Regions from separate parts of the Sporosarcina sp. Y352 genome, predicted to be linked through region 1. Evidence: a T-box and tRNA genes for the amino acid it is inferred to sense, from the RefSeq annotation. Region 1 holds a T-box; the other regions hold tRNA genes.

Region 1 (10,181 bases):
AAACCCTTCCGCTGCGAGCTGTGCATAGGCAAGTTCAATCGTTGTCTGACTTACAGATAGAAAATCACCAAGCTTACGTTTGGAAGGAAGTTTCATACCGACCGGTAATTTACCATCTGTTATGTCCTGTCGAATCTGATTATAAATTTGCTCATATAACGGGGTTTCCATACTTTTCTCTAATTTGATTAATAACATTTCCACAACAATCACTCCAACTGACCCCTCTAATTTGTTTGAGACTGGGGGTTTCAATAAGGTCATATTACATTATACTGAACAATAAGAAAAGAAGTTGCGCCTGTTAAGAGGCGACAATAAAAAAAGGGGAAATGAACATGAACTTTAAATATGGCGGCGTCATAATGGATGTCATTAATGCAGAGCAGGCAAAAATAGCAGAGGCGGCGGGTGCAATCGCAGTAATGGCACTTGAACGTGTCCCTTCCGATATTAGAAAAGCGGGCGGTGTTGCGCGCATGGCGGATCCACGCATCATCACGGACGTACAAGGCGCTGTTTCGATTCCAGTCATGGCGAAGGCGCGTATCGGACATATTTCAGAAGCACGTGTTCTTGAAGCATTGGGTGTTGATTACATTGACGAAAGTGAAGTACTTACGCCAGCCGATGAAGAATTCCACTTGTTGAAGAATGCTTACAACGTACCATTCGTCTGCGGAGCACGTGATTTAGGAGAAGCAGCACGGCGACTTGGAGAAGGCGCTAAAATGCTTCGTACGAAAGGCGAACCGGGAACAGGAAATATCGTTGAGGCAGTACGTCACCTTCGTATGGTCCATGCACAAGTGACGAGACTCGTTCATATGAACGAAGATGAAGTTATGACGGAAGCTCGCAATCTTGGTGCACCATATGAAATTCTACTTGCGATTAAAAAGCACGGACGTCTTCCCGTGATAAACTATGCTGCTGGTGGTGTGGCGACACCAGCGGATGCTGCACTCATGATGGAGCTTGGCGCAGACGGCGTATTCGTAGGTTCGGGTATCTTTAAGTCAGAGAACCCTGAGAAATTTGCACGTGCCATTGTAAAAGCAACTGAAAACTTTAAAGACTACAAACTGATTGGTGAACTATCCAAAGACATCGGCGAACCGATGAAAGGTTTGGAAATTGGTACGCTTCAAGCAGAAGAGCGTATGTCTGAGCGCGGTTGGTAATAAATAAAACTGTATTATAAATTGAAGAGGATAATATGTTCAGTATACGAGCATATTATCCTCTTCTTTTTTTATTTTTAAGAGCCTTTTTGCGACCGAATTTTATTACTTGCGTCTAAGTATATAAGTTGAGTTAAAGAATTTCTTAGAATAAGTTTTTCCACATATCTAGTAGGAAGAGGGGAGATGGAAATCCGTGAATATCCAAGAAACTGTAGCATTATGGTATGACGATTATGGTGAAGCTATATTTACATACATCTTGATGATGGTGAAAGACTATCAGCACGCGGAAGATTTAACACAGGAAACATTTATGAAAGCTTATCGAAAGCATTCAACTTTTTTACATCAATCGAGTGTGAAAACATGGTTATTTAGCATTGCTCAAAATACCACGAAAGATTACTTGCGTAAAAAGAATCCGTTGCGACACTATTTGGATCTATCATTGAATGATCGTGATTTAGCACCTTTACCGCATGAATTGATGGAAATGGACGAACAGGAAGTAGTCTTGACTCATGCCTTACAAAAATTGAAACCGTCTTACAGGCAAGTGATCGTTCTGCGTAAGCTAAAAGAGTTTTCGACGAAAGAAACGGCTGAAATTTTGGGTTGGTCAAATAGTAAAGTGAAAAGCACATTACAACGAGGTTTACAGGAATTAAAATCCAAGCTGATAGAAGGGGGATATGACTATGAAGCACTCATTCGATGATGAGCTAAATAACTCTTTTGATAAACTAAATCAAAACCTTCGTATGAAGCCAGAGTATCAAGAACAACTGCGAAAGCGTATTTTGCTCGAGAGTAAAATGGCTATAAAGAAAAAACCATCCAAAAAAAAGATTTTGCTTTCAGTGGCCGTCGCTCTTCTATTATTATTGGCAAGTTCACCATTGTATTCCTCAACAATGGCCTCTTTGGCAGCGAAAATCTTACCCCTTCAAATCCCGGTGGGCGACACTTCAGCTGTCGATTCGCTCCATTCAAAGATTATGGAGATTCTTGAACGATCGGGGTATGAGGCATCATCCGTTGGTTCAAGGCCAAATCCTTATACAATTGAAATCGTATTGATGAAAGGTGAAGACAGTCTGGTAACAATGAAGAAAGTGCTGGTACCTCAACTTGAGCAGGTTTTATATGACCTAGGCATCGATCAATATCAATTAAACATTACTCAAATTAAAGGTAGTGAAGAGTTACCGGAAAAACATCATAAAATGAGTCAGCTAATGGACAATGTAGGTGCTGTTATTCGCGATGCATTCGTAACTTACGGTTACCCCGAATTGGCTGAACAAGTTACATACGGCACTACAGAAGAATTTTCTTCATACACAATTGAAATCGATATGCCAGATCATGTGAAGGAAGCGGAGGCAATCCAAAACTTCGTTATCGAGGAAATTGATGAAGATGAATTAGACATTAAGGATGTTAAATTACGTTATTACAATGCAGCACATCGTAGCCAAGATAATCGCTGGTCATATATTGCAAGCAATATTCATGCAGCATTAGCCGGCAAGTCCATTTACAATGTGACGGGAATCAGCTATAAGGTAAAAGACGGCATGACAGATATTTGGATTAAAACAGCATTACCAGAAAATTCAGACGAACAAATTATTTTAGAAATTGAGGCAGCCCTTCAGACGTATTTAGCATCAAAAGAAATTAAGGATACGCTTAAAAGCGACAACTACACGATTCAATTAGTGAATAAAGAGAAAATCATCTTATTACAGGTTACAAATGTATCTAGAGAGTAGTTGAGATAGGGTCGTTGTAATAGCCACCTTCGTTAAAAGAGGATGGTCTCGTTATACTTGAAAGGAATGATTAGAATGGAACGCTTAAAAGTTTTTGATGAAAACTATATCTACTTGAGAGATGAAATTAGAGATAATGTTCATCGCGATGGTTTATGGCATGAAACGTTCCATTGCTGGCTACTGGACGAAAAGTTTGTTTATATTCAAAAAAGGAGTAACGTGAAAAAGGATTTTCCTGGTTTGTTTGACATTACTGCCGCGGGGCATATCCTTTCAACTGAAACAGTGGCAGACGGTGTCCGGGAAGTGGAAGAGGAACTGGGCATTGATGTTGAGTTATCGAAGCTGCATTCAAAAGGCGTCGTTCAAGATCGCATCGAACTGTCAAACTTTATTGATCATGAGTTTACGAACATCTTTCTGTATAAATCCACCTTGAGGGCAAGCGATTTTTCTTTGCAATTGGAAGAAGTTGAAAGTATCCATGTCGTGGAGAGGCGAGCCTTGATTCAACTATTTTTGTCAGAAGTCACGGCAGTGAACTGCAGTAATATCCATGACGGGACGTCGGTAGTAATCAGTCTGAATGATTTTGTCCCCCATGAAACCAGCTATTTTGAGCAAGTTGCATTATTCCTTGTGTGATTAAAGAAGACAGTGAATACATCCTAATCTGAATGACTTGCCAAAAAATCAGCCATGTAGTAAAGTTGTTATAATTTCAAACACGAGACGATGATGGGAATTAATAACAAGAATGTTCTTTTGCAGAGAGCCGGCGGTTGGTGCAAGCCGGTATAGACACTTGTGAATCCGTCCCTGAGTAGCTGGGCTGAACCATTTAGTAGGCCTGAGCCGGCAATTGAGCCGTTATTTCAATGGAGTGGATTGGACTTTTGTCCAGTCAATTTGGGTGGTAACGCGGGTAGTTCTCGTCCCTTTTATAGGGATTCGAGGGCTTTTTTTTGTTGTCTGGCTCCAAGACTCCAGGTGAACACGCTGTTTTCGTCACCTACCTACCATCCTCGTCTGAAAAAAAAAGGAGGAAATAGCCATGTTAGATATTAAAAAAGTACGAGCAAATTTCGACGAAGTGAAAGAGAAGCTATCTAAACGCGGGGAAGATATTTCCCAACTTGATAAATTTCAAGATCTCGATGAAAAACGTAGAAAACTGATTGCAAACGTTGAAACTTTGAAAGCAGAGCGCAATGAAGTATCTAAAAAGGTAGCTGAAATGAAGCGCAATAAAGAAAATGCAGATGATGTTATTAAGCGGACGCGTGAAGTCGGGGATGAAATCAAAAAACTCGATGAAGAACTACATGTGGTGGAAGAAGAATTGGATTACATCATGATGCGTATTCCTAATATCCCGCATGACAGCGTACCTGTCGGCGATAGCGAAGACGATAACGTAGAAGTGCGTACGTGGGGTGAAAAACCTGACTTCAAATTCGAGCCGAAGCCCCACTGGGAACTAGGAACGGATTTAAATCTTCTCGACTTTGAACGTGCTGCAAAAGTAACGGGAAGCCGTTTCGTTTTCTATCGTGGGTTGGGAGCGCGTCTAGAGCGCGCATTGATTAACTTCATGCTTGACCTCCATATCGAAGAACATGGTTATGAAGAAATGCTACCTCCTTATTTGGTAAACCGTACAAGCTTAACGGGTACTGGACAGCTACCCAAATTTGAAGAAGACGCGTTTTTGGTCAATGAAGAGGATTACTTCCTCATTCCCACTTCTGAAGTACCTGTCACGAACTTCCACCGTGATGAAATTCTAAATGCAGCGCAATTACCAGTCGCATTTGCTGCATACAGCACAAATTTCCGTTCAGAAGCGGGATCAGCTGGTCGGGATACACGCGGTTTAATCCGTCAGCATCAGTTCAACAAGGTCGAGCTTGTTCGTTTTGTGAAACCGGAAGATTCTTATGATGAACTTGAAAAGCTGACGGGGCACGCAGAAAAAGTATTACAATTGTTGAAATTGCCGTATCGTGCCTTGAAAATGTGTACAGCCGATCTAGGGTTTACAGCTGCTAAAAAGTATGACTTAGAAGTATGGATTCCTACACAAAACTTGTACCGTGAAATCTCATCTTGTTCTAACTTTGAAGATTTCCAAGCGCGTCGTGCAAATATTCGTTTCCGCCGCGAAGTGGGTGCGAAACCCGAATATGTTCACACATTGAATGGTAGTGGGCTGGCAATAGGACGGACTGTGGCGGCCATTCTTGAAAACTATCAACAAGAAGACGGTTCTGTCGTTATTCCCGAAGTTCTACGTCCCTATATGGGCGGGAAAGAAGTCATTACCTTGTAAAAAAAAGAAATCGTGCAAGGCGTCATTCGACGTCCTGCACGATTTCTTTTTTCAATCTCTTTTTCCGTTCACGAATCGCCCTGAAAAATGCCGTCAACATCTCCCCACACTCGTCCGCCAGCACGCCTTCAACCACATCACATTCATGATTAAATCGAGGGTCGTTCAATAAGCGATACAACGAGTCAACGCAGCCACCTTTCGAATCACGGGCACCGTAGACAACGCGCGGGATTCGGGACTGCAAAATCGCACCTGCACACATTGGGCATGGCTCGAGTGTCACGTACAACGTTGTATCTTCAAGCCGCCAACTGCCGATTTCGCTACATGCATCCTGAATGGCGGACAACTCCGCGTGCGTGACGGCGTTTTGGGTGGTTTCCCGTAAATTATGTGCCCGTGCAATCACTTTGTCGTCATGAACGATGATTGCGCCGATAGGCACTTCACCAAGCGCTTGTGCTTTCATCGCTTCGTCAATTGCCATCTGCATGTATAGCTGGTCTTTTTTAAAGGTAGTCAAAGTCATCTCTCCTTGCAAACATTGTAGCATTTTATAGGTGAATGTAGGTTGGCTTTCTAAACAGTCGCTTGCGCTTTTCGATTGTCTAGCTACAGCAGCCAGATACTCAGGTCATAAGTCGGCACGGCTGCGCTGCAAAAAGCGCCGCTTCACTGTTCCGTCTTATGCCTGTCGCATCTAAGCGGCCGCTTTCGCATTTCAATTGTTCCACGTGGAATAATTTTGTTGGGCAATTAAGATAATTGTGCAATCTATATTTCATTTCAGTCGTGTGATAAAATGAAGAGCATTACTTAATTACGACGTAAGGAGGACTTCTGATGTCTGTTCCGTTCATAGCGGTCGAAGGCCCGATTGGGGTTGGGAAAACATCACTTTCCAAAGCCATCACTGATACGCAACAATTTCATCAACTAAAAGAAATTGTGGATGAAAATCCATTTTTAAATAAATTTTACGATAACATCGAGGAATGGAGTTTCCAGACTGAAATGTTTTTTCTATGTAATCGATACAAACAGCTCAGTGATACAAATAAAGAACTATTGATTGAACAGAAGCCGGTTGTTGCGGATTATCATATTTTTAAAAACTTAATTTTTGCGAAAAGAACACTAAGTCCTGAAGAGTATGTGAAGTACGAGGAAATTTATATGATTTTGACGAAGGACATGCCTATTCCTAACATCATCGTTTATTTACATGCGAGTCTAGATACACTGATGAAACGGATTTCACTGCGTGGTCGAGATTTTGAGAAAAATATGGATCCTGCCTATTTACAGCAGCTCGCAGAAGATTACGAAGCGTTTATCACATACTTTGAAATAGCGCATCCTGAAATTCCCGTTCTTAGGTTCAATGGGGATCATCTAGATTTCGTTAATAACGAAAAGGATTTACAATTCATACTAGACACTGTTGATGCAACGATACAAAAAGGAGACAAATTGAATGAACTTACGTGAAAAGTACGGCATCCCTCAAAACGCTGTTATAACAATCGCAGGGACAGTCGGCGTTGGAAAATCTACAATGACACAGGCACTTGCAGAAGCGCTCAAATTCAGAACATCATTTGAAAATGTCGATCAGAATCCATATCTCGACCTTTTTTACAATGACTTTGAAAAGTGGAGCTTCCATCTACAAATTTATTTCTTGGCAGAACGTTTTAAAGAGCAGAAACGGATTTTTGAATACGGTGGTGGCTTTATCCAAGACCGTTCAATTTATGAAGATACAGGAATTTTTGCGAAGATGCATATGGAAAAAGGGACGATGAATCCAGTCGATTATGATACGTACACCAATTTGTTTGAAGCGATGGTCATGACGCCTTACTTCCCACACCCTGATTTGCTCATTTACCTGGAAGGGCCATTGGATGGCATTATTGCGCGAGTCAAAGAGCGAGGACGCCAAATGGAACAGCAGACGCCAATTGCATACTGGGAGGAAATGTACGGGCGTTACGAGAATTGGATAAATTCGTTCAACGCTTGTCCCGTGTTGCGCCTTGATATTAATGATTATGACCTTGTTGCTAATCCACTAGAAGTGGAGACAATTATAGAACGAATCGGTCATGCACTTGAGCAGACAGCACTTTTGAAGAAATGAACAATATTGTAACGAAGCAGCCTTTTACATAGGCTGTTTTTTTTTGACTAGACTTCGGGTTTCTTTCGCTTTTATAATCTTACAAGCTCCATTGTTAAAAATATCCATATCAATGTTAAAAAAATAGCGCATCATCTAATATAGATGATGCGCCCGCCATTAAATTGACAATATAGCAGACTTCAGAAAAAATTCAGCATACAGTTCTTTTAATATCTTCGTCTCGTCTGCTTTATGAACGCCAAAGACAAGGCTGACTTCAGAAGAACCTTGGTTGATCATTTGAATACTGGCACCTGTACGTGCGATTGCGGAGGCGGCACGGGCAGCAAGTCCAGTGGAATGTCGCATTCCTTCTCCCACGAGGACGATCATAGAGTAATTGGAATGCATATGTACATGATCTGCTTTCAGTTCCTCCTTCACTCGACGTACAATCCGCTCTTCTTTAGCCGCGTTGAGAAATTTACTACGAATGATGACCGACAAGTTGTCGATACCCGATGGCGTATGTTCAAACGGAATTTCTTCTTCCTCTAGAATTTGCAGTAACTTCCGTCCGAAACCAATCTCTTGGTTCATTAAATACTTATCAACGAAGAGTGTTGAGAATCCACTGTCTGCAGCAATGCCGATGACTGGCTTCGCAAAGTAGTTTCTCTCATTGACAATAAGTGTACCGGGAGCTTCTGGATTATTGGTGTTTTTAATGCATACAGGAACGGAGCGGCTGAATGCGGGCATAAGCGCTTCATCGTGGAAAACAGAGAATCCAGCATAGGCCAATTCCCGCATTTCACGGTAGGTCATTTTTTCGATGCCGACAGGGTTATCTACGACGTTTGGGTTGGCTGCAAAGACTGAATCGACGTCCGTAAAATTTTCATACAGCTCGGCTTGTGTCGCGGCCGCTAATAAGGACCCTGTAATATCCGACCCGCCTCTGTTGAAAGTACGAAGTGTGCCTTCTTTTGTGTAGCCAAAAAAGCCTGGGAAAACAATAATGCCTGGTTTATCTCGTAATTGTACTAGACGATCATCGCCTTCGGGCAGCGCACGTACCCGCTCAGGCCGTTCGTTCACAAGTAGACCGGCCTCTTTTGGACAAACATAGTGTGCATCCAATCCAATATGTGCAAAATAGGCTGCAATCAGCTTCGCATTGTTATCTTCTCCTGATGCTTTCAAGCAATCCATAAATAGGTTAGTGTCATTTTTATCGTTATTTAGACGTTCCCGCAAGTCATTTTCGATGACAGAGATAATTTCCATTGAAAGACCTAGTCCAGTGGCAATCTGTTCGTATCGTTCTACTACTTCTGCCAATTCATTCTGTGTGTCTTCTCCCTTAAGAGCCTTTTCAGCAAGTTGAATAAGTAAGTCTGTTACTTTTTCATCTGTGCTGAAGCGTTTGCCCGGTGCTGAGACAACAATGATTTTCCGGGACGGATCAGCAGAAACGATTTGTGCGACTTTTTTTATTTGGTCGGCAGACGCAACTGACGTTCCACCAAATTTACAGACTTTCATATTCATCAAATCCAATCTATTATATAATGGGTTAATTCTATCAATTTAGTGACTTTATCATAAATGGGTTGTTAATGTCCGAATATTTCACTATAATGTCCTTATGCAAAGAACAATTGTTTTTTCATAGTGTACATACAGTTAGGGGAATCGTCAAATGAAAAATGAAATTAACATTGGACTATTAGGATTCGGAGTTGTAGGGAGCGGAGTGGCTAAAATTTTGCTGGGGCATCAAAAAGACTTGCAACATAAACTCGGCGTAACTGTGAAAATTAAGAAAGTTCTCGTGAAAAACTTATTTAAAGAAAGGGATACGATGCTCTCTTCAGATGTATTTACTTCAGATCTGGATGAAGTAATCGGTGATCCCTCTATTGATATAATAGTTGAAGTGATGGGCGGCACCTTTGAAGCGAAAGAGGCGATTGAACGCTCTCTCCGGGGTGGAAAAGGTGTTGTAACGGCAAACAAAGATGTCATGGCTGAATCGGGACTTGAATTATTGAAGTTGGCTGATGAAAATAAGTGTGACTTATTTTACGAAGCAAGTGTCGGCGGTGGGATTCCGTTAATCCGTACTCTCGAGGACGGGCTAGCATCAGATCGGATACGTGCATTGACGGGTATTGTGAACGGGACTACAAACTTCATATTGACGAAAATGAAGCATGAAAAAATGTCGTATGAAGATGCATTGGCAGAGGCGACGGCACTTGGTTTTGCAGAAGCGGATCCATCAGCGGATGTAGATGGAATTGATGCGGCGCGTAAAATGGTCATTTTGGCGTCGCTGTCATTCTCCACAGATGTCCGGCTGGAAGATGTATTTGTCCGAGGGCTGAAGGAAATCAGAGAAGGCGATTTAGAACTCGCGGAGCAGTTTGGCTATACAGTTAAACTGGCGGGATCAGCCAAAAAGAATGAAGATGGTGTTGAAATAGCGGTTGAACCCGTATTTTTCCCGAATTCTCATCCCTTGGCATCGGTAAACAATGAATTCAATGCGGTATATGTATACGGGGACGCGGTTGGAGAGACGATGTTTTACGGACCTGGCGCAGGGTCTTTGCCGACTGCAACTTCTGTAACAGGAGATATTATCGCAGCGTGCCGAAATTTACTCTTAGGTGTAAATGGCAAAAGGTTGCACGCACCACAGTATGAACGACAAGTGAAAAGCGACAGTGCTAAATTCGCAC
Region 2 (8,455 bases), on a different contig from region 1:
CACCTGACTACGGATCAGGAGGTTGTGGATTCGACTTCTGCCGGGCGCACCATTATTTTTTATCAATTTATATATTATCGGGACGTAGCTCAGCTTGGTAGAGCACTTGGTTTGGGACCAAGGGGTCGTAGGTTCGAATCCTGTCTTCCCGACCATTAAACTTTTTAAGCAGTTCTATCGCTTAAAGAAGTTACCATTTTAAGCAGTTCCACCGCTTAAATAAGCTATCATCTTAAGTAGAGTTGTTACTTAATTAATTAACCCTTACATTGGGGCCTTAGCTCAGCTGGGAGAGCGCCTGCCTTGCACGCAGGAGGTCAGCGGTTCGATCCCGCTAGGCTCCACCAATTACAAAAACTATATATATTATCCTGGCGGCGTAGCTCAGCTGGCTAGAGCGTACGGTTCATACCCGTGAGGTCGGGGGTTCGATCCCCTCTGCCGCCATCTTAAGGGACCTTTAGCTCAGTTCGTTAGAGCATACGGCTCATAACCGTCTGGTCGCAGGTTCCAGTCCTGCAGAGTCCACCAATACTTTATATAATCACGGAGGTATACCCAAGCTCGGCTGAAGGGATCGGTCTTGAAAACCGACAGGGGAGTCAAATCCCGCGGGGGTTCGAATCCCTCTACCTCCTCCATTATCACTAAGTGGTGAAATGCATTTGAATAGTTACTCATATTGTTGTCGCGGGGTGGAGAAGTGGTATCTCGTCGGGCTCATAATCCGAAGGTCGCAGGTTCAAATCCTGCCCCCGCAACCAAATGGTCCCGTGGTGTAGCGGTTAACATGCCTGCCTGTCACGCAGGAGATCGCCGGTTCGATCCCGGTCGGGACCGCCATTTTTATTAGTATTATCATAGGGTTTAAGAAAAGTGAGAGCTTACTGTAAACCGAATATGTGGCTCAGTAGCTCAGTCGGTAGAGCAAAGGACTGAAAATCCTTGTGTCGGCGGTTCGATTCCGTCCTGAGCCACCATAATTATGCGAGTGTAGTTTAGTGGTAAAACCTCAGCCTTCCAAGCTGATGATGAGGGTTCGATTCCCTTCACTCGCTTCAAAGAGGGCCTATAGCTCAGCTGGTTAGAGCGCACGCCTGATAAGCGTGAGGTCGGTGGTTCGAGTCCACTTAGGCCCACCATTCCGCAGTAGCTCAGTGGTAGAGCAATCGGCTGTTAACCGATCGGTCGTAGGTTCGAGTCCTACCTGCGGAGCCATTTTTTTGGGGAAGTACTCAAGCGGCTCAAGAGGTGCCCCTGCTAAGGGCATAGATCGCGAAAGCGGTGCGAGGGTTCGAATCCCTCCTTCTCCGCCATATTCTTTGGCCCCTTGGTCAAGCGGTTAAGACACCGCCCTTTCACGGCGGTATCACGGGTTCGAATCCCGTAGGGGTCATAATAAAAAGCAGCTTTACTAGTTCATTGAGAACTAGTAAAGCTGCTTTTCGTTTGCTTCGAGACACGCCCGAAAAATGTTTTGGCATACCAGAAGAGATACTTACGCATTTTGAGTGATTTATATTAAAACCGATTTTTCCTATTCAGGAGATGTCGGTTTTTTGCATTCAAAAAGGTATTGAAGGGAGTTGGAAGAGGATCTATTGAAATATGAATATAGGGTTATTTTAAAACGCATTTACTTAGCAATCACTATGTATAAATACGTTTATCTACTTATTTAAAATACAAAATTCAGTCGTGGGAGATTCATGAGTGTTTTTTATCTTGTCGCTGAAATGTTAATTGTCGGATTCCCAATTTGTCTAATTGCTTTAGTATTTATAATGTTGCACTAACGGGGCAGCATTCCTGTTTGAAGGATATTCGGGGTCTTGAAAGAAAAAAAGCCCTCTAGTATGATGAGGGTGTCAACGACCATTGACCCATCATCAAACAAGGAGGACTTCTTTATGCGGTTTAAATGCAATGAAAAAATTAATCAAGTTAGTTAGTTAAAGAAGACATACTTAAACAAATCATGTAAGTAGTTTGATAATACTATAGTAATTAAAAAAGTACTCTGAACTCGTTGAATGAGCAACAATACCTTGGTTTTTAGTCAAATATATAACTTTCAAGTAAACTTAATGAACCTCCCACGACTGAAGTCACGGGTTTCAGGGTTGGTGCTATCGCACATTGACCACTTGAGGCTGGGAACACACAGCCGCTATACCGTTAGCGAATGCTTTCGGCACTACTTTTCTTAGGATGTTTGCTGCACCATTAACATCCGCATTTATTAAAAAAGTATTTTTAGTACGGTAAATACCGCGTTTTAATCTTTTTCCACTGAATATTTGTTTGACATTATTCCCCGATTTGTAGGTTGGAATAATGTCATCATCTAGAAAACTAGCCTGTGATGTGTAACTTTCTTCAGTTACAATCACCGAAATACCCTCGGCATTTGCTTTGTAAGTAATTAATTCTATTAGCAATGAGTGTGGCACTTGGACAAAGTTTTGATTGTTTCTTTTCCCTAATTCTATTTTTTGTTTCCAACCCACATTCTTGCCAATAACAATTGCATCAATGTTTCTTTCCACGGCTATTTTCACGATATTGAAACTAACTTTATGGAAAAAGTCTTTGATTTGTCTATGTCTTGCGAAATCTAATTTCACTAATTTTTCAGACTGGAAGTTTCCTTCTTTTGATTTCTTCCCGTTACGAAGAGCCGCGTAGTAGTAAGCGCGCATTTTGTTGTACCATTGGTTGATGGATTTAACTTTACCGCCTTTAAAAAGGACTGGAACGTGCTCTGTATTAAAAACTAGCGCTGCAATGTTATCAAGACCTAAATCGATACTCATGCATCGCTCCAATTTGAAGGATACTTGTTTTTTCCTCTCGATTAAAAACACTAATTCAACAGTAAAACAATTGTGCTTGGGTATGATTCTCACTTGTTAAAACTTACCGTTGAAATTTGCTAACTTACCAATATTTATTTTACTTTTGGTTTTTGGAAAGCTCAGGAATTTACCGTCTTTATTTTTGCAAATCTGATTCGAAAGAGTTGATTCTTTCCTGCTTCCTTTAGGTAGGTAACCAGGAATAGAAGGTCTTCCTGTATATTTTCCTGGGTTCTTTTTGAAGTCTTTCAAACTTGCGAAAAAACTAGTCCAATTTTGTACAACATTTCTAAGAACTTGTTGATTTATCTGACCTGGCAATGAATAATAGTCTGTTTGTTTAATTGTTTTAAATAGACAATCAAGAAAATTGTAACCTAAGAAGGATTTTTCTTTTGAAGGTAACTCAAATAGGTTTTCCTTTATTTCTTTTTGTTCGTCTTTCGGTTTCATTTGTTCTTTTTCTAATTTTTTGCTAAATGCTCCTTGTTGATTTGCATTCATTTTATCAATATTGTCACGAATTGTGTTCATTACTTCTATTTGTAAAGGCTGTAACACACCTACATTATTTAAAGCAGTGTATACCTGCCTGATAAAGAAATTTGTCGTGTTATATAGTTTATTACTATTTAGACAAAGTTCATCGAAATAAGTATACATTTTATGACCATTTTTAATATTGATTTGAAAAGTTCGATATTCTTTATTCGGCACCATAGTTTGTCACCTGCCTTCCTTAAGAATATTCTACCAAATGGAACATAGGTTTGCCCAGTGATGTTACTTTAGAACAAAAAAGGAAAGCCAATTCATCCCACGACTGAAGTCACGTGTGTTCTTGGCTTAATCATAAATACTAATAGGTGGCTAAATGTTTTTGTTGTGATTCTTTATTTTGAAAATGAACGATTTTCCCCAGTTAGTCGTATTACATATAGATTATTATTGTCTGGAGTAGATCTCATGGATGAAAAGGATTTAATTCGAAAGGCGAAAATAGGAGATACATTGGCTCTTTCGAAACTGTTACAACAGAATTATTCGTTCCTATTTAAGTATTTAATGAAAGCTACCCTTCATCCACAAATCGCAGAAGATTTAACACAAGAGACTATGATGAAGTGTATTGAAAAAATCCAACTGTATAATGGTGAATCCAAGTTTTCCTCATGGCTCATAACAATCGCAACAAACCTTTTTATCGATCAACAGCGTAGAAAGAAGCGGGAGATAAACTGGCTAGAGCAGGAACAAGCTCTCCGAAAAATGAAATGGATTGCAGCCAATATGAACGAAGAATGGACTGATGTACTTGATGTACTTGCTCAAATTAATGAAGAAATACGTATGCCAATCTTGTTAAAGCATTATTACGGATATTCATATAAGGAAATTGGGAAAATGATGGGTATTGCAGAAGGAACAGTAAAATCTCGAGTTTCAAATGGTCTAAAAAGTATACGAAAGGAGTTGGCTGAACTTGAAGGAGTATGATTCTAAAAATAGTAAATCTATGTTGGATGATGAAGATGAATTAACGGTTAAGCAATTAATAGATGGTTTAGAAAAACTGGATCAATGGAATCCAGTATCTACTCCACACTTACAATGGTTTCAACAGAATGTTGAATTAGAGAAAAAAAGAATACGAAAAAAACAATGGAAAGACCTCCTCACGTTTATGTCTGTTGCAGTATTTGTGCTTTCGGTTGTGATTGCTGTCGTTTATCGTCAGCCAATTCTTTTTCTATATTTTCAGCTTGTGGGGATTATCTTATTGCCCTTAGCTCTTAACAAAACTAGAAAGAAGGTCAGTAATGAATGAACTTAAACGAACTAAGTAGCACACCGCTTTGGTTATTGGTAGTGATTGCATTCATTCTGATTTGCCAGAGCTCATGGATGTTTTGGGATGCACAGATGAGGGGACACAATGCTTGGCTATGGGGCTTTTTAGGCCTTATTCAATTTCCAACGTATCTTATTATCTATCTTATTTTTGTAAGAAAAAAATTTAAAAGAAAAATCTCAGGAACAAATTCCTGAGATTTTTTTATTTATTTTTTCGTGAGTGAACGATTAGACGAACGTAATCGTATTAAGGGTAAGTAAACAATTTGGAGGAGGAAAAATGAATGAACTGTTAAATGGAATCCCATGGGGAGTGATTGCGCCAATTCTTGTCTTACAATTAATTCTAAGCTGTTTTCTGAGAGATTGTTGCTATTAGATGACATCTTTAACAATACGATAACTAAACTTGTAGAATATCTTGTCTTCGACGAAGATGTTTTCTATCGTTAACAGAGAAAACAAAAATTCATAATTTAATGACCTTTAAACTAAAATCAAGGAGGTTAGCTATGATAAAGCAAAAAAGTGTTAAAGGATTATTCATTTATCTCTTGGTTGGAATCATTGCAATTTTTTTCTCCATTCTTTTTGTACTATCGACAAATCGGACCCAATTAGAGCAATTGAGCGAAATGACGGGGTTCTCAGGACCGCCTGAAATGTTAGCCTTACTCTCCGTCATACCAAATTTTGTTTTATTTATAATTTTTCTTGTCATTGGATTTTTCATTGCTCATAAAGTGGGTTTAAAATCTGTGATTATTCACCCTCACGCTAGAGAAAAGCCAAAATCAGAGTGGATAAAAGGGATTAAACTAGCTATCATACTCGGTTTGATTGCAGCGGTCGTTTTGAGAGGTTTCGATTATCTTTTCCGACCGTTCTTACCAGATGGTTTAATAGAACTATTACGACCTTATAGTACGTTAGAATTTATAACAGCTTTACTCTACGGAGGAATTCTTGAAGAACTACTAACGCGTTTTGGGTTAATGAGCTTGTTAGTCTTTATTTTTTGGAAACTATTTGATCGAAAATCGGCAAAACCTTCTAACTGGGTCTTTATCGTTGCCATATTCATTAGCGCATTATTATTTGCATTAGGTCACTATGGCATAACCGCAAGTAATATAGAAATGACACCATTCATTTGGTTCCGAATGATTCTCCTAAATGGTTTACCTGGTTTCTTCTTTGGCTGGATTTATTGGAAGCACAATCTAGAACTTGCCATGCTTGCACATATGTTTGCACATATTGCTATGAATATACTAATGTTGATTTACTCCTTATTTATGTAAAAGTATCAGAAAAGTTACGTCCATTTACTAATAAATTGGATTAACTAATAAGGTTTCAGTCAAAATCGTTATTATAATGATTAACATGGGGGAGGTAAGCATATCGAAATTCAAAAACAAAAAGTCCGAAAAATTTTCGGAAACCTTACAAAAAAAAAGCAAATACATGAATCTGTTCTTCTCGTAGAAAATTCCAATGGAGATGTTTCATACAGCTTTGGGTACGGGGGGAAGAATATAGATACGCCATTCTTTATTGCAAGTATCACAAAGCTGTTCACAACCACTTGTATTTATATATTGAGAGAGCAGGGAAAACTGTCACTGGATGATGAAATAACAAGATATTTAAAAAAAGACACATTAAAGAACCTTCACGTATACAAAGGCCGAGAGTATTCTAATAGACTTACAATTTCGAACTTATTGTTTCATACAAGTGGATTGAGGGATGTGATTGAGGAGGGGAGCAATAAGTCGAAAAAACGTGCTATCCTTTATAAGGATGTGCAAATTGATTTTAATGAAACCCTATTAAAGACGAAGGAAATTAAACCACACTTTGCACCAGATATGGGAAAAAGAGCTCATTACGCAAATATAAACTTTGAAATTCTCGGAAAAATAATTGAAATAGTTACTAATTCAACATTGGAAGATGTGTATAGACAATTAATTTTTGATCCATTAGAACTTAAAAGTACTTATCTTCCGAAAGATGAGGATGATTTTATCCCGTATGTGTATTATAAGGACACTGCCTTATACCGTCCAAAATTACTTAGGAGCGTTCGCGCAAGTGGCGGTTGTGTTTCCACGGCTCGTGAATTAATGGTATTTATCAAGGCTTTTTTTAAAGGAAATCTATTTAATAATACTGTTTTTCATGAACTAAAAGTAAACAACAGATTGCAGGCTTCTATGCTTCCAATTCATTACGGTTCAGGATATATGAGAGTTCCACTAAATGGTCTTGCAACAATTTTTATGGGAAAAGGTGAGTTAATTGGTCATTCTGGTTCAACAGGTTCCTTTGCATTTTACTATCCCGAAAGTGACATGTTTTTTATTGGAGATGTCAATCAAATGGAAAACCCCTCGACTCCTGTACGGTTGGTGATGCGACTTGCCATGACTATAAAATCATGAAGATTAAAGTATCTTCCATTAAGCGCAATTTTTAAATAAAATCCTCTTTACTTATTGTGCTAACGGATGCTTTAGTAAAAGAAGAAAGGGTTCTATCTTTTTTAAAATTAGGTCTTGATAATTTTAGTTCAGTCGCCAAACGGCAAAAATACGCTCGTTGACGTCAGATATATTCAAATGGGTATAAATATAAAAAAGTGTATACTTGAAGATTCACGCGAACTTCAAGAAATTAGTCAAGAAACATTTATTGAGACATTTAAGCATCAAAATGCACCAGAAAATATGAATGCTTATTTTGAAAGAGCATTTAACTTAAAACAATTAGAAAAGAATTATCCAATCCTTCTTCGCACTTCTATTTTTGTTGTTTTAATAATGAAGTCGCTGGATATTTGAAGGTCAACACCGATAATGCTCAGTCGGAAGAAATGGACGTTGGATCACTTGAAATTGAGAGGATTTATATTAGGAGCAAATTTCAAAATCATGGGCTTGGTAAGTGCCTTCTAAATAAAGCGATGGAAATTGCGATAGAATGTAAGATAAATAAAATCTGGCTAGGTGTATGGGAAAAAAATGAAAAGGCTATTGCTTTTAATAAAAAAAGGGGGTTTGTTCAAACTGGAGCCCACTCTTTTTATATGGGTAATGAAGAACAAGTGGACTTTATAATGATCAATACGATCACATAACTGTTTTGAAAGGGGTTTACTATGTATATTCCTAAATATTTCAAAGTCAAAGATGCTGATAAAATTTGGGATTTTATTCAAAATAACTCTTTTGGCACGATTGTCACAACAGAACAAGGAAAACCAATTTCCACTCATTTGCCATTGCAGTTAATGAAGGAAGGAGATACTTACTATATAACAGGACATATGGCTTATGGGAATCCTCAGTGGAGAACACTCGAAACCTGTGAAGATGTACTGGTTATGTTTCAAGGACCACATGCTTATATCTCTTCTTCCTGGTATGAAAAGGAAAATGTTCCGACATGGAACTATCAAGCTGTACATGCATATGGTATAGCCAGCATTTTGGATGAAGAAGAGCTTAAACAGGACCTGGCAATGTTGCTTCAAAAATACGAAAAACACCGTGATAATCCAGTTTTATGGGATAATCTATCTCCTGAAGTTTTAGAACAACTAAAAGGGATTGTTGGATTTAAGATTAAAGTACATGAATTTCAAGCTGCTAATAAACTAAGTCAAAATCGTAATGAAAAAGACTATCATAACATTATTGAAAAGCTGAATGACGAAGAAGATTTAAATTCTC
Region 3 (10,181 bases), on a different contig from region 1:
ATACGACGGACATATATGTGACTAACCCATTCTCTACTGCACTGGCAGATTTAACTGCATCGAACTTCTCCTGCAATACGACTTCCATTCCATAAAGAACAGAACGGACTAGAATTGAAAAGCCGCTAATATGGAAAAGTGGCATAGCACATAGCCACGCATCCCGTTCGTTAAGCCCCAGATTAAGGACCGATGAAAGTGCACTCGAAACATGATTCCCAACGGTTTGACGGACACCTTTCGGAAATCCTGTCGTACCTGATGTATACATAATTGTAATGGTTCTGTCGGTTTCCCAACTATCCTGGATAATAAATGGCCTTTCAGAGCTCGTGTAAATTGCAGAAAAGTATAACTTCTGTAATGGCATGTCAGCAACTATGCTATGTAAATCATCCGCCACAATTAGCGTGGTAGCACTTGAGTCGTCGAATTGATACTCAATCTCCTTTTTCGTCAACCGGCTATTCAACATGACAATTTCTAGTCCCAATAGCATACAGGCATGAATGACAAATACCATTTCAGCATTGGAAGCCCCAAGTAGTGCAATTCGATCCCCTTCACTTAAACCATTGGCTTTCATTTTCTGCGCAAGAGTCATTGCACGATTTTTTAATTGTATAAATGTCCACTTTTCATCCTTAAATGAAAAAGCTGTTTTATCGGGCGTTAAATATGCCCGCTGTATTAACCAATTTGGAATCATCCAATCACCATCCATTCAGAAAAAGCCACCCGATTAAAGGCAGCTCTTTAAGTATTCATGCAGTTTTATTAAGGGAATCGAGGAAACTGTCCGAATTCCGGTTTACGTTTTTCTTTGAACGCATCGCGGCCTTCTTTCGCCTCATCCGTTGTGTAATAAAGAAGTGTTGCATCACCAGCTAATTGTTGAAGTCCAGCAAGTCCGTCCGTATCTGCGTTCATTGCTGCTTTTACGAAACGAAGTGCAGTTGGGCTCATGCCAAGCATCTCTTCACACCACTGGACAGTCTCGTCTTCCAATTGTTCATAAGGAACCACAGTGTTAACTAAACCCATTTCGAGTGCTTCCTGTGCGTTGTATTGACGGCATAAGAACCAGATTTCACGCGCTTTCTTATGACCGACGATTCGTGCCAAGTATCCTGAACCGTAACCTGCGTCGAATGAACCGACTTTCGGTCCTGTTTGTCCGAAAACTGCATTTTCTGCAGCAATCGTCAAATCACAGACAACATGCAGAACGTGTCCGCCGCCGATTGCATATCCTGCAACCATTGCCACAACCGGTTTTGGAATAACCCGGATTAGGCGCTGCAAGTCCAGAACGTTAAGACGCGGTATTTCATCTTCACCGACATAGCCGCCGTGACCACGAACTGATTGGTCTCCGCCTGAACAGAATGCTTTCTCGCCTTCCCCTGTTAATACGATGACTCCAATGCTCTGGTCGTCCCGTGCGCGTGAAAATGCGTCGATTAACTCTGATACCGTTTTAGGTCGGAATGCATTGCGCACTTCCGGACGGTTGATTGTTACTTTTGCAATCCCGCCATACTGTTCGTATTTGATGTCTTCGTATGTACGTATCGTTTCCCATTGACGTGTCATAGTGACCCTCCTCGATTTTTCAACTCTGAAACATGCTGCTCTACCATTGTAGCAAATGTACCCGGTTTTTCCACATGAATTGCATGCCCAACGTGTTTTATCGTTTCATGGCGGACATTGTGAAATTTATCATGCATTTCCCGGGAAATATTTACGAACTTAGTGTCGAGTTCTCCCGTTATTAGCAAAACAGGCAGATTGAACGTCTCAAGACATTCCCAATAAGACTGTTGGCTGCCTGTGCCAATGCCGAGTAGGCTGTTGGCTAGTCCATTACCCCTTTGACCTAGCCGCTCATTTCTGATTTTTATCTGTTTTTCTTTAGGTAAACTTTTCTGTGTTGCAAATAACTGAACGTTTTCCCAAAAGTCGACGAATGAAGGTAACCCATCTTTCAATATTCTTTCTGCCAAACGTTTATCCGCTGCTTTTCTTTCATTTCTTTCATTTTCTGTCTTTAAACCTGGAGAAGAGCTTTCTAGAATTAATGATGAAATCCGATTCGGATAATTAATTGTATAAGCCAGAGCGATACGCCCACCCATGGAATAACCTATCAATATGAATTGATCAAGTGATAACACAGTAAATAATTCCTCGAGATCGGCTAATTGCTGTTCCATCGTGTATCTATTTACATCATCTGGAATACTCGATTTCCCGTGTCCAGTCAAATCGACAGCTATTGTTCTGTATTTACCTCTGAATAATTCAACTATTTCACGCCATGAAGCAGTGCTACCTGTGAATCCATGTAGTAGAACGACAGAGGGTAACTGTTCTTCACCCGAAATTTCTACATTTATATCTATGCCCCGAATGCGAATCGTCTTGTTACTCATCCTGCTCAATCCTAGCGGTAATTTGTTTCCATAGGTCACGGTGTGCAACGACGTTTGCCTGTCGATTTGTAAATACTTCTATGATGCGCACTGGTTTATTTTTCACTTTAGCTAACTCTATCCCAAACTCTTCTGGGGTTGTTATCGCTGCATACTGAGCGTCATACATAGCTGCTATGTGACCAAACGTTAACCCTGTAGGTGTACCAAATAATTCTTCAAAATGACGGCCTGCTTCAGCTTGTGGAAGGTATGAGAATATACCACCACCGTCATTATTGATAATTACAATAGTCAAGTCAACCTCATGAAAACGAGTTACAATAAGCCCATTGACGTCATGCAAGAACGACAGATCGCCTATTAATAGCCACGCCGGTCTCTTTCTATTGGTCTGGACACCGAAAGCTGTCGAGACAACGCCATCAATTCCGTTCGTCCCACGGTTGGCAAAAATCGCTATATCTTTGGTCGTTTTCCTAAAAAACGTATCAACATCACGGATTGGCATACTGCTACCAGTAATTAAGTCGCTGCCGGAGGGAAGATGCTCAAAAAGCAACTTTGCAAAAATCCCTTCATCTCCGTCAACTCCCGTGTATTCATCGGTGATTGCAGATGCAGCATCATTCGCTAGTGTCCATGACTCCGAAAAAGATGTCTTTTGTTTTTCGACCAATATTCTTAATACCGTTTCAGGTGAAGCCTGGATATGATGGGTAACAATACCAAGTGAATCTCGGAATTCCGGTGATTCATCAACCGTGATAACGTTCGCTGGTCGCATTGCTTTCAAATATAGTGAAAGTGGTTTCGAAACCGGTTGTGTACCGAATCGAATCACAGTATCAGGTACAGATTTCCCTTTGAATAACTCGCTCTTTAATATTGCATCATAATGATCAATACATAGTGAACGGCATTGCTCTGGTATTTCCGTACGAAGATTTGATATCGGATCGCACAATACCGGCCATTCCAGCGCTTTTGCAAAGCTCCAGAAAAGCTCTTTATTTAATCCTACTGGCATTTCCCCAGCAATAATTATTCCCTTTTCTGAACGAGCAAGTAACAAGGTAATCTGTTGAATCGTTTCTAGATCCAGACTATCTACACTTTGAATCCTTTTCTGGAAAGTCATTTTGGGTATCTCACGATCAAAATCAATGAGTAGCGGTTCACGGAACGGAACATTTAAATGGACCGGTCCGCGTGGAGCTGTAGTTGCTACCGATAATGCCCGACTTATATGTCTATCGATAAAGTCATCAATGTCTGTATTTTTTTCTGCAAGTGGGAAGTCTACACTATGTTTCACATGCTTACCGTACATTCGAATTTGATCGATTGCCTGTGGTGCTCCAACTTCTCTTAGTTCGTGTGGGCGATCCGCAGTAATAACAATTAGTGGGATTCGCGCATAGTACGCTTCTGTTATCGCAGGATGATAGTTGGACGCTGCTGTACCTGATGTACATAGGAGAACGATAGGATCAGAAGAGGCCTTTGCCATTCCAAGTGCAAAATAGGCTGCTGAGCGTTCGTCTACTTGCATATACACATCAAGCTCATCTGTTGAGGCAAATGCATATGCGAGTGGTGTCGAACGAGAGCCCGGACTAATGACCACAGTTTTCACACCGGCCATCATCAAAGCACTGGTCATTCGTCGAACATAATCAGTCAAAACTATTCGGTTATCCATTCAATTTACCCCCAAGTGCACGTATGACCGGTCTGAATTTCACCCATGTTTCGTCGTATTCCTTATCAGGTTCAGAATCCGCCACAATACCGCCCCCCGCATACAAATATGCACTATCCCCATCGAGTAGTGCAGAGCGGATAGCCACAGCAAATTCACCATTTCCTGCTGTATCCGTCCAGCCGATTGGTGCTGCATAATATCCTCGATCCATGTTTTCCTCAGTGCGAATCAGTTCCATCGATTTTTCTGTCGGAACACCGCCAAGTGCCGGAGTTGGATGGAGAGCCTGAACCATGCTAAAAATATCAGTCCCATGTTCAACTTTCCCCTCAACTGGTGTTAACAGATGCTGTATATCACGAACTTTCATTAATTTCGGTACTTTTGAAACTTTGACATCTGTACAAAAAGTTTCAAATACTTGTGAAATCATATTTACAACGTATTGATGCTCTTCCCTATTTTTACGATCTTCAAGAAGTTGATCACCAAGTTTCCGGTCTTCAGCCGCTGATTTACCACGTTTGATAGACCCTGCTACACATGCAGAGTACGCCCGTCCGTTTGATATTTCTATAAGCCGCTCTGGAGTAGCACCGAAAAATAGTTGACCTTCTTTTTGCAAACCGAAGTGGTAACTTTCTTGTTGTTCGTTCGTAATATGGTGAAGTGCCGTGACAGCAGGTACTTTATCTTTAAAGTTTAATTTTATCGCTCTTGCAATTACAACCTTCTCCGCTTCACCATTATTAATTCGTTCTGTAATATCAACTAACGTTTCCATATAATGATTTTTCGCTAGCTCCTCAATAGATACAACTTCTGGCTTGGTATGAAGAGCGAATTCTTCCACTTGTGCAATATGGATAAGACGATCCCTTTCCTCGCGCAACTTTTCAAACTGCTCCGCAGCATCATTGCTTTTTGTAACTAGGTTTATGGAGATGGCAGTCTTGCCATTTGTAATTGATAGCTGGAAAGCAGGCACAACAAAATGAGCAGATGGAAATGCATCCCACTCTGTTCCCTTATTACTTTTAGGATCAAATGAGAAACCTCCGAAAAGAACAGGCTCCCGATCATTTTCTTCCTTTATAAGCGCCGCACACAAGTTTTTCCAGCTTTCTGAAATAACCTCAAAACGATTCTCCGTTTCTTCACTGGTCAATACAGTAGCATGTCCAATTCCAACAAGTGTTAATGTTTTATCTGCATTTTGCCAATAAAACCGTTCATCTTTATAACATGAATCCCCTGCCTCAAAAAATGCAAGTGGTGATATTCGATCCGCATCAACAGTTTCTGTGAAAAAGCGCATTTCATGCTGACTAACTTTTAATTTAGATTCGCGGGTAGTGGTCAACTTCCGATTCATTATTTTCCCTCCGCACATTCATACGTCAAATTTTGAGCTTATTCCTTTATTCTATTATACCGAAACTGTAGCGTTTCGGCACATAATATGCAGTCTCTCTGTTCACTCCACCAATTATGGAGTACAATGGATGAGGTCATTATGAACCTCCTACGACTGAAATCATGGGTGTTCTTGGCTTAATCACAAATGTAGGGAGAGAATCATAATGCAACAGAAAATAGAAGCGGATTCAGGTTGGCGAATTTGGTGGCAGCTAACCCGACCTCATACACTCACTGCAGCTTTTGCACCAGTTTTCCTCGGTACAATGATTGCGTTGACATATGGGGACATTCATTTTCCTCTATTTTTCGCTATGCTTATTGCAAGTATATTCATTCAAATGGCGACAAATATGTTCAATGAATACTATGATTTCAAAAGAGGTCTCGATACAGAACAATCCATAGGTATCGGAGGTACAATTGTCCGGAATGGCGTCAAACCGAAAACGGTGTTGAACCTTGCCTTTATGCTTTACGGAATCTCCATTCTTATAGGAGTATACATATGCATGGAAACGTCGTGGATGCTTGCAGTGGTCGGTGGCATATCCATGATAATTGGTTATTTTTATACAGGCGGTCCATATCCAATCGCATACACGCCTTTTGGGGAACTCTTTTCCGGAGTTGTCATGGGAATGCTACTAATCCTCATTGCATTCTATATTCAGACAGGAACGATCACGACAGAAGCAGTACTTCTATCCATACCAAGTATGTTGCTTGTCGCGGGTATTATGATGGCAAACAATATACGTGATTTGGAAGGAGATAAGGAAGGCGGACGGAAGACGCTTGCGATTCTAGTTGGCCGTTCTAATGCAATTACCATCCTAATGCTATTTTTCATCGTATCTTATGGTTGGGTTGTAGCACTGATTCTCTTTGGACATCTCACTCCATGGGCGTTAATCATATTCTTAAGTCTAAAAAAACCGGCATCTGCAATCGCCGTGTTCCGAAATAACCACCTACCCATACATGTGAACCCTGCCATGAAAAACACTGCAATCACAAACACGCTGTTTGGATTACTATTAGGCACTGGAATCCTCATTGGACATCTTCTTTTTTAATATTTAATCAAAAAAAGTCTGAACCATCACTCTGATGGATCGGACTTTTTTTGTTCGAATGTTTAAAAAGGACTTCAAGAAGGAAAGTAAAAAGAATAGAAAACAATCCATTCCATGCTCATTAAGCAAGTTATTAATGAGCATACTGATACTATTACTGAAAAGGACGTGGCAAAACATGTTAGATGCGAAACAAACAGAGACATTAAAAAAAGAGTTACATGAAATGATGGATCATTTAACCAAAACAGCAAAAGAAACCGATATTAAAGATAGTCCGTTAGAAGAAGTCGGAGAACTTTCTATGTATGACAATCATCCTGCTGACATGGGTACTGAACTGTTTGAGAGAGAGAAAGACGTAGCACTGAACGTGCATGCAGGCTCTGAGCTTAATAAAGTAGAAAACGCCTTACAAGCAATGGAGGATGGTTCTTATGGAAAATGCGAAGTATGTCAAACGGATATACCATTTGAGCGGCTTGAGGCAGTTCCTTATACCACTCTTTGCATTGAACATGCGACAGAGCAAGAAGTACCTCTAGACAGACCCGTAGAAGAAGATACTCTTACCATGGCCAACCCTAACTCATTCGCCGATCGAAAGTTGGGAACAACTCGGGAAAGTGAAGATAGCTTTCAGGAAATTGCAAAATCCGGTACATCTGAAACCCCTTCAGATTTTAGTGGGGATCACGCCAGCTACAATACGCTATACGACAACGAGATTTCAGACGGTGCAGCTGAAGAAATTGAAGAATTCACTGGCACCGATATAAATGGTCAATCAAGGGGTTTTGTACGATCCGATGCTTCTGACAAATACGAAGATGAATTGGATAATGAAGGTATTGAATCCCCACTTGGCGACATTCCATATCATGAAAGCGATGGTTATGTTGACGGCAAAAGAAAATGAATTAATTTGTTAATTGAGTCAATTGGTATAGGTTTTTAATTTACGGTGCTAGATACAATGGAAGTAGATTCCATTGTATCTATTAGCAATTGTTGAGTACAAAACCAAGTCGAAAAAGTATATTCAGGTTTACAATACACAAGATAATTAAGCAAATGTACCGATTCATAGTAGTAGGAAAAGACTTGTCCCCACAAGCAGTAAACGGCGAGTCCAGACATGAAATCCAATCATTAAAATTATCTTTCTAAACAATAAAAAAGCAGTAATACAAGTTTAATAAAAAACTTGTATTACTGCTTTTATTATGACCCCTACGGGATTCGAACCCGTGATACCGCCGTGAAAGGGCGGTGTCTTAACCGCTTGACCAAGGGGCCAAATTATATGGCGGAGAAGGAGGGATTCGAACCCTCGCACCGCTTTCGCGATCTATACCCTTAGCAGGGGCACCTCTTGAGCCGCTTGAGTACTTCCCCATATAAATGGCTCCGCAGGTAGGACTCGAACCTACGACCGATCGGTTAACAGCCGATTGCTCTACCACTGAGCTACTGCGGAATGGTGGGCCTAAGTGGACTCGAACCACCGACCTCACGCTTATCAGGCGTGCGCTCTAACCAGCTGAGCTATAGGCCCTCTTGGAGCGAGTGAAGGGAATCGAACCCTCATCATCAGCTTGGAAGGCTGAGGTTTTACCACTAAACTACACTCGCATAAAAATGGTGGCTCAGGACGGAATCGAACCGCCGACACAAGGATTTTCAGTCCTTTGCTCTACCGACTGAGCTACTGAGCCACGTATTTGATTTAAGTTAATTACTTATCTTAAACCCTATAATACTAATAAAAAATGGCGGTCCCGACCGGGATCGAACCGGCGATCTCCTGCGTGACAGGCAGGCATGTTAACCGCTACACCACGGGACCATTTGGTTGCGGGGGCAGGATTTGAACCTGCGACCTTCGGGTTATGAGCCCGACGAGATACCACTTCTCCACCCCGCGACAACAATATAAGTATTATTTAATTTTACCACTAGTAAAAATGGAGGAGGTAGAGGGATTCGAACCCCCGCGGGATTTGACTCCCCTGTCGGTTTTCAAGACCGATCCCTTCAGCCGAGCTTGGGTATACCTCCATGGCTGTATAATAAATAAGTGGTGGACCTTGCAGGACTCGAACCTGCGACCGGACGGTTATGAGCCGTCTGCTCTAACCAACTGAGCTAAAGGTCCTTTAAGATGGCGGCAGAGGGGATCGAACCCCCGACCTCACGGGTATGAACCGTACGCTCTAGCCAGCTGAGCTACGCCGCCAGGATAATTTAAATAGTTTTTGTAATTGGTGGAGCCTAGCGGGATCGAACCGCTGACCTCCTGCGTGCAAGGCAGGCGCTCTCCCAGCTGAGCTAAGGCCCCAATGTAAGGGTTAGTTAATTAAGTAATAATTCGATTTAAGATGATAGTTTATTTAAGCGGTGAATCTGCTTAAAAAGCTTAATGGTCGGGAAGACAGGATTCGAACCTGCGACCCCTTGGTCCCAAACCAAGTGCTCTACCAAGCTGAGCTACGTCCCGATGTTTATTAAATTTTAAAATATAATGGTGCGCCCGGCAGAAGTCGAATCCACAACCTCCTGATCCGTAGTCAGGTGCTCTATCCAATTGAGCTACGAGCGCATATAAGTGTAAAAAGTTATTTATGCCGAGAACCGGAATCGAACCGGTACGATAGTCACCTATCGCAGGATTTTAAGTCCTGTGCGTCTGCCAGTTCCGCCACCCCGGCAAAAATATGGAGCGGAAGACGGGATTCGAACCCGCGACCCCGACCTTGGCAAGGTCGTATTCTACCACTGAACTACTTCCGCACTATAAGTGCGGGTAAAGGGAGTCGAACCCCCACGCCCGAAGGCACTAGATCCTAAGTCTAGCGCGTCTGCCAGTTCCGCCATACCCGCAATATATAAATTGACCTTATTTCATAAAAAATGGTGAGCCATGCAGGATTCGAACCTGCGACCCTCTGATTAAAAGTCAGATGCTCTACCAACTGAGCTAATGGCTCGAAAAGTGGTGCCGGAGAAAGGACTTGAACCCTCAACCTACTGATTACAAGTCAGTTGCTCTACCAGTTGAGCTACTCCGGCATTATTCATACGAAGTGAATCCGTAATGAAATTTCTTTAAAACGAAAGTTCGTGTTTTAAAAAAATTGGTGGAGGATGACGGGCTCGAACCGCCGACCCCCTGCTTGTAAGGCAGGTGCTCTCCCAGCTGAGCTAATCCTCCTGGGTAATCATTTCAACAAACTAAATAAAGTTTAAACATTTCTACTTACTCAATCATTTCTATGTATTAATGGCTTGTCCCACATAATGAGTCTTAAGCTTCTTATTACAAAGATCTAAACTGTATGTAATGAATGTTTAGGCCCGGCGACGTCCTACTCTCACAGGGGGAAACCCCCAACTACCATCGGCGCTGAAGAGCTTAACTTCCGTGTTCGGTATGGGAACGGGTGTGACCTCTTCGCAATCGTCACCAGACCTTCATCGTCTTATTTCTAAGACAATACTCATTATAACAACTCTCAAGCTAATTGCAAGCACTAT

The links. The T-box of region 1 lies ahead of serS (serine--tRNA ligase). A T-box ahead of a tRNA ligase gene usually reads a tRNA of that ligase, here a tRNA-Ser.
Region 2: it encodes a tRNA-Ser, which carries the amino acid that the T-box ahead of serS (serine--tRNA ligase) is inferred to sense. The anticodon was not compared.
Region 3: it encodes a tRNA-Ser, which carries the amino acid that the T-box ahead of serS (serine--tRNA ligase) is inferred to sense. The anticodon was not compared.

The regions. Positions count from the first base shown of each region.
Region 1 covers NZ_JBXCJE010000023.1:5,284-15,464, forward strand. The annotation lists gene pdxR (MocR-like pyridoxine biosynthesis transcription factor PdxR) at 1-204, opposite strand, end outside; gene pdxS (pyridoxal 5'-phosphate synthase lyase subunit PdxS) at 318-1,184, shown strand; gene AC1TO6_RS20510 (RNA polymerase sigma factor) at 1,381-1,905, shown strand; gene AC1TO6_RS20515 (hypothetical protein) at 1,886-2,965, shown strand; gene AC1TO6_RS20520 (NUDIX hydrolase) at 3,041-3,613, shown strand; T-box leader at 3,695-3,911, shown strand; gene serS (serine--tRNA ligase) at 4,023-5,300, shown strand; gene tadA (tRNA adenosine(34) deaminase TadA) at 5,323-5,826, opposite strand; gene AC1TO6_RS20535 (deoxynucleoside kinase) at 6,147-6,794, shown strand; gene AC1TO6_RS20540 (deoxynucleoside kinase) at 6,781-7,449, shown strand; gene AC1TO6_RS20545 (aspartate kinase) at 7,609-8,979, opposite strand; gene AC1TO6_RS20550 (homoserine dehydrogenase) at 9,137-10,181, shown strand, end outside.
Region 2 covers NZ_JBXCJE010000021.1:206-8,660, forward strand. The annotation lists tRNA gene AC1TO6_RS20110 (tRNA-Arg) at 1-52, shown strand, start outside; tRNA gene AC1TO6_RS20115 (tRNA-Pro) at 79-155, shown strand; tRNA gene AC1TO6_RS20120 (tRNA-Ala) at 272-347, shown strand; tRNA gene AC1TO6_RS20125 (tRNA-Met) at 374-447, shown strand; tRNA gene AC1TO6_RS20130 (tRNA-Ile) at 455-531, shown strand; tRNA gene AC1TO6_RS20135 (tRNA-Ser) at 549-641, shown strand; tRNA gene AC1TO6_RS20140 (tRNA-Met) at 690-764, shown strand; tRNA gene AC1TO6_RS20145 (tRNA-Asp) at 768-843, shown strand; tRNA gene AC1TO6_RS20150 (tRNA-Phe) at 905-980, shown strand; tRNA gene AC1TO6_RS20155 (tRNA-Gly) at 988-1,058, shown strand; tRNA gene AC1TO6_RS20160 (tRNA-Ile) at 1,066-1,142, shown strand; tRNA gene AC1TO6_RS20165 (tRNA-Asn) at 1,144-1,218, shown strand; tRNA gene AC1TO6_RS20170 (tRNA-Ser) at 1,226-1,316, shown strand; tRNA gene AC1TO6_RS20175 (tRNA-Glu) at 1,325-1,396, shown strand; partial or broken gene AC1TO6_RS20180 (RNA-guided endonuclease InsQ/TnpB family protein) at 2,130-3,578, opposite strand; gene sigY (RNA polymerase sigma factor SigY) at 3,825-4,355, shown strand; gene AC1TO6_RS20190 (YxlC family protein) at 4,342-4,686, shown strand; gene AC1TO6_RS20195 (CPBP family intramembrane glutamic endopeptidase) at 5,225-6,016, shown strand; gene AC1TO6_RS20200 (serine hydrolase domain-containing protein) at 6,179-7,165, shown strand; partial or broken gene paiA (spermidine/spermine N(1)-acetyltransferase) at 7,343-7,860, shown strand; gene AC1TO6_RS20210 (FMN-binding negative transcriptional regulator) at 7,882-8,455, shown strand, end outside.
Region 3 covers NZ_JBXCJE010000001.1:553,732-563,912, forward strand. The annotation lists gene AC1TO6_RS02875 (o-succinylbenzoate--CoA ligase) at 1-724, opposite strand, end outside; gene menB (1,4-dihydroxy-2-naphthoyl-CoA synthase) at 778-1,596, opposite strand; gene menH (2-succinyl-6-hydroxy-2,4-cyclohexadiene-1-carboxylate synthase) at 1,593-2,438, opposite strand; gene menD (2-succinyl-5-enolpyruvyl-6-hydroxy-3-cyclohexene-1-carboxylic-acid synthase) at 2,431-4,143, opposite strand; gene AC1TO6_RS02895 (isochorismate synthase) at 4,136-5,521, opposite strand; gene AC1TO6_RS02900 (1,4-dihydroxy-2-naphthoate polyprenyltransferase) at 5,730-6,644, shown strand; gene AC1TO6_RS02905 (TraR/DksA C4-type zinc finger protein) at 6,823-7,563, shown strand; tRNA gene AC1TO6_RS02910 (tRNA-Glu) at 7,872-7,943, opposite strand; tRNA gene AC1TO6_RS02915 (tRNA-Ser) at 7,952-8,042, opposite strand; tRNA gene AC1TO6_RS02920 (tRNA-Asn) at 8,050-8,124, opposite strand; tRNA gene AC1TO6_RS02925 (tRNA-Ile) at 8,126-8,202, opposite strand; tRNA gene AC1TO6_RS02930 (tRNA-Gly) at 8,206-8,279, opposite strand; tRNA gene AC1TO6_RS02935 (tRNA-Phe) at 8,287-8,362, opposite strand; tRNA gene AC1TO6_RS02940 (tRNA-Asp) at 8,418-8,493, opposite strand; tRNA gene AC1TO6_RS02945 (tRNA-Met) at 8,497-8,571, opposite strand; tRNA gene AC1TO6_RS02950 (tRNA-Ser) at 8,613-8,705, opposite strand; tRNA gene AC1TO6_RS02955 (tRNA-Ile) at 8,726-8,802, opposite strand; tRNA gene AC1TO6_RS02960 (tRNA-Met) at 8,810-8,883, opposite strand; tRNA gene AC1TO6_RS02965 (tRNA-Ala) at 8,910-8,985, opposite strand; tRNA gene AC1TO6_RS02970 (tRNA-Pro) at 9,068-9,144, opposite strand; tRNA gene AC1TO6_RS02975 (tRNA-Arg) at 9,170-9,246, opposite strand; tRNA gene AC1TO6_RS02980 (tRNA-Leu) at 9,270-9,355, opposite strand; tRNA gene AC1TO6_RS02985 (tRNA-Gly) at 9,363-9,437, opposite strand; tRNA gene AC1TO6_RS02990 (tRNA-Leu) at 9,446-9,527, opposite strand; tRNA gene AC1TO6_RS02995 (tRNA-Lys) at 9,559-9,634, opposite strand; tRNA gene AC1TO6_RS03000 (tRNA-Thr) at 9,641-9,716, opposite strand; tRNA gene AC1TO6_RS03005 (tRNA-Val) at 9,783-9,858, opposite strand; rRNA gene rrf (5S ribosomal RNA) at 10,000-10,115, opposite strand.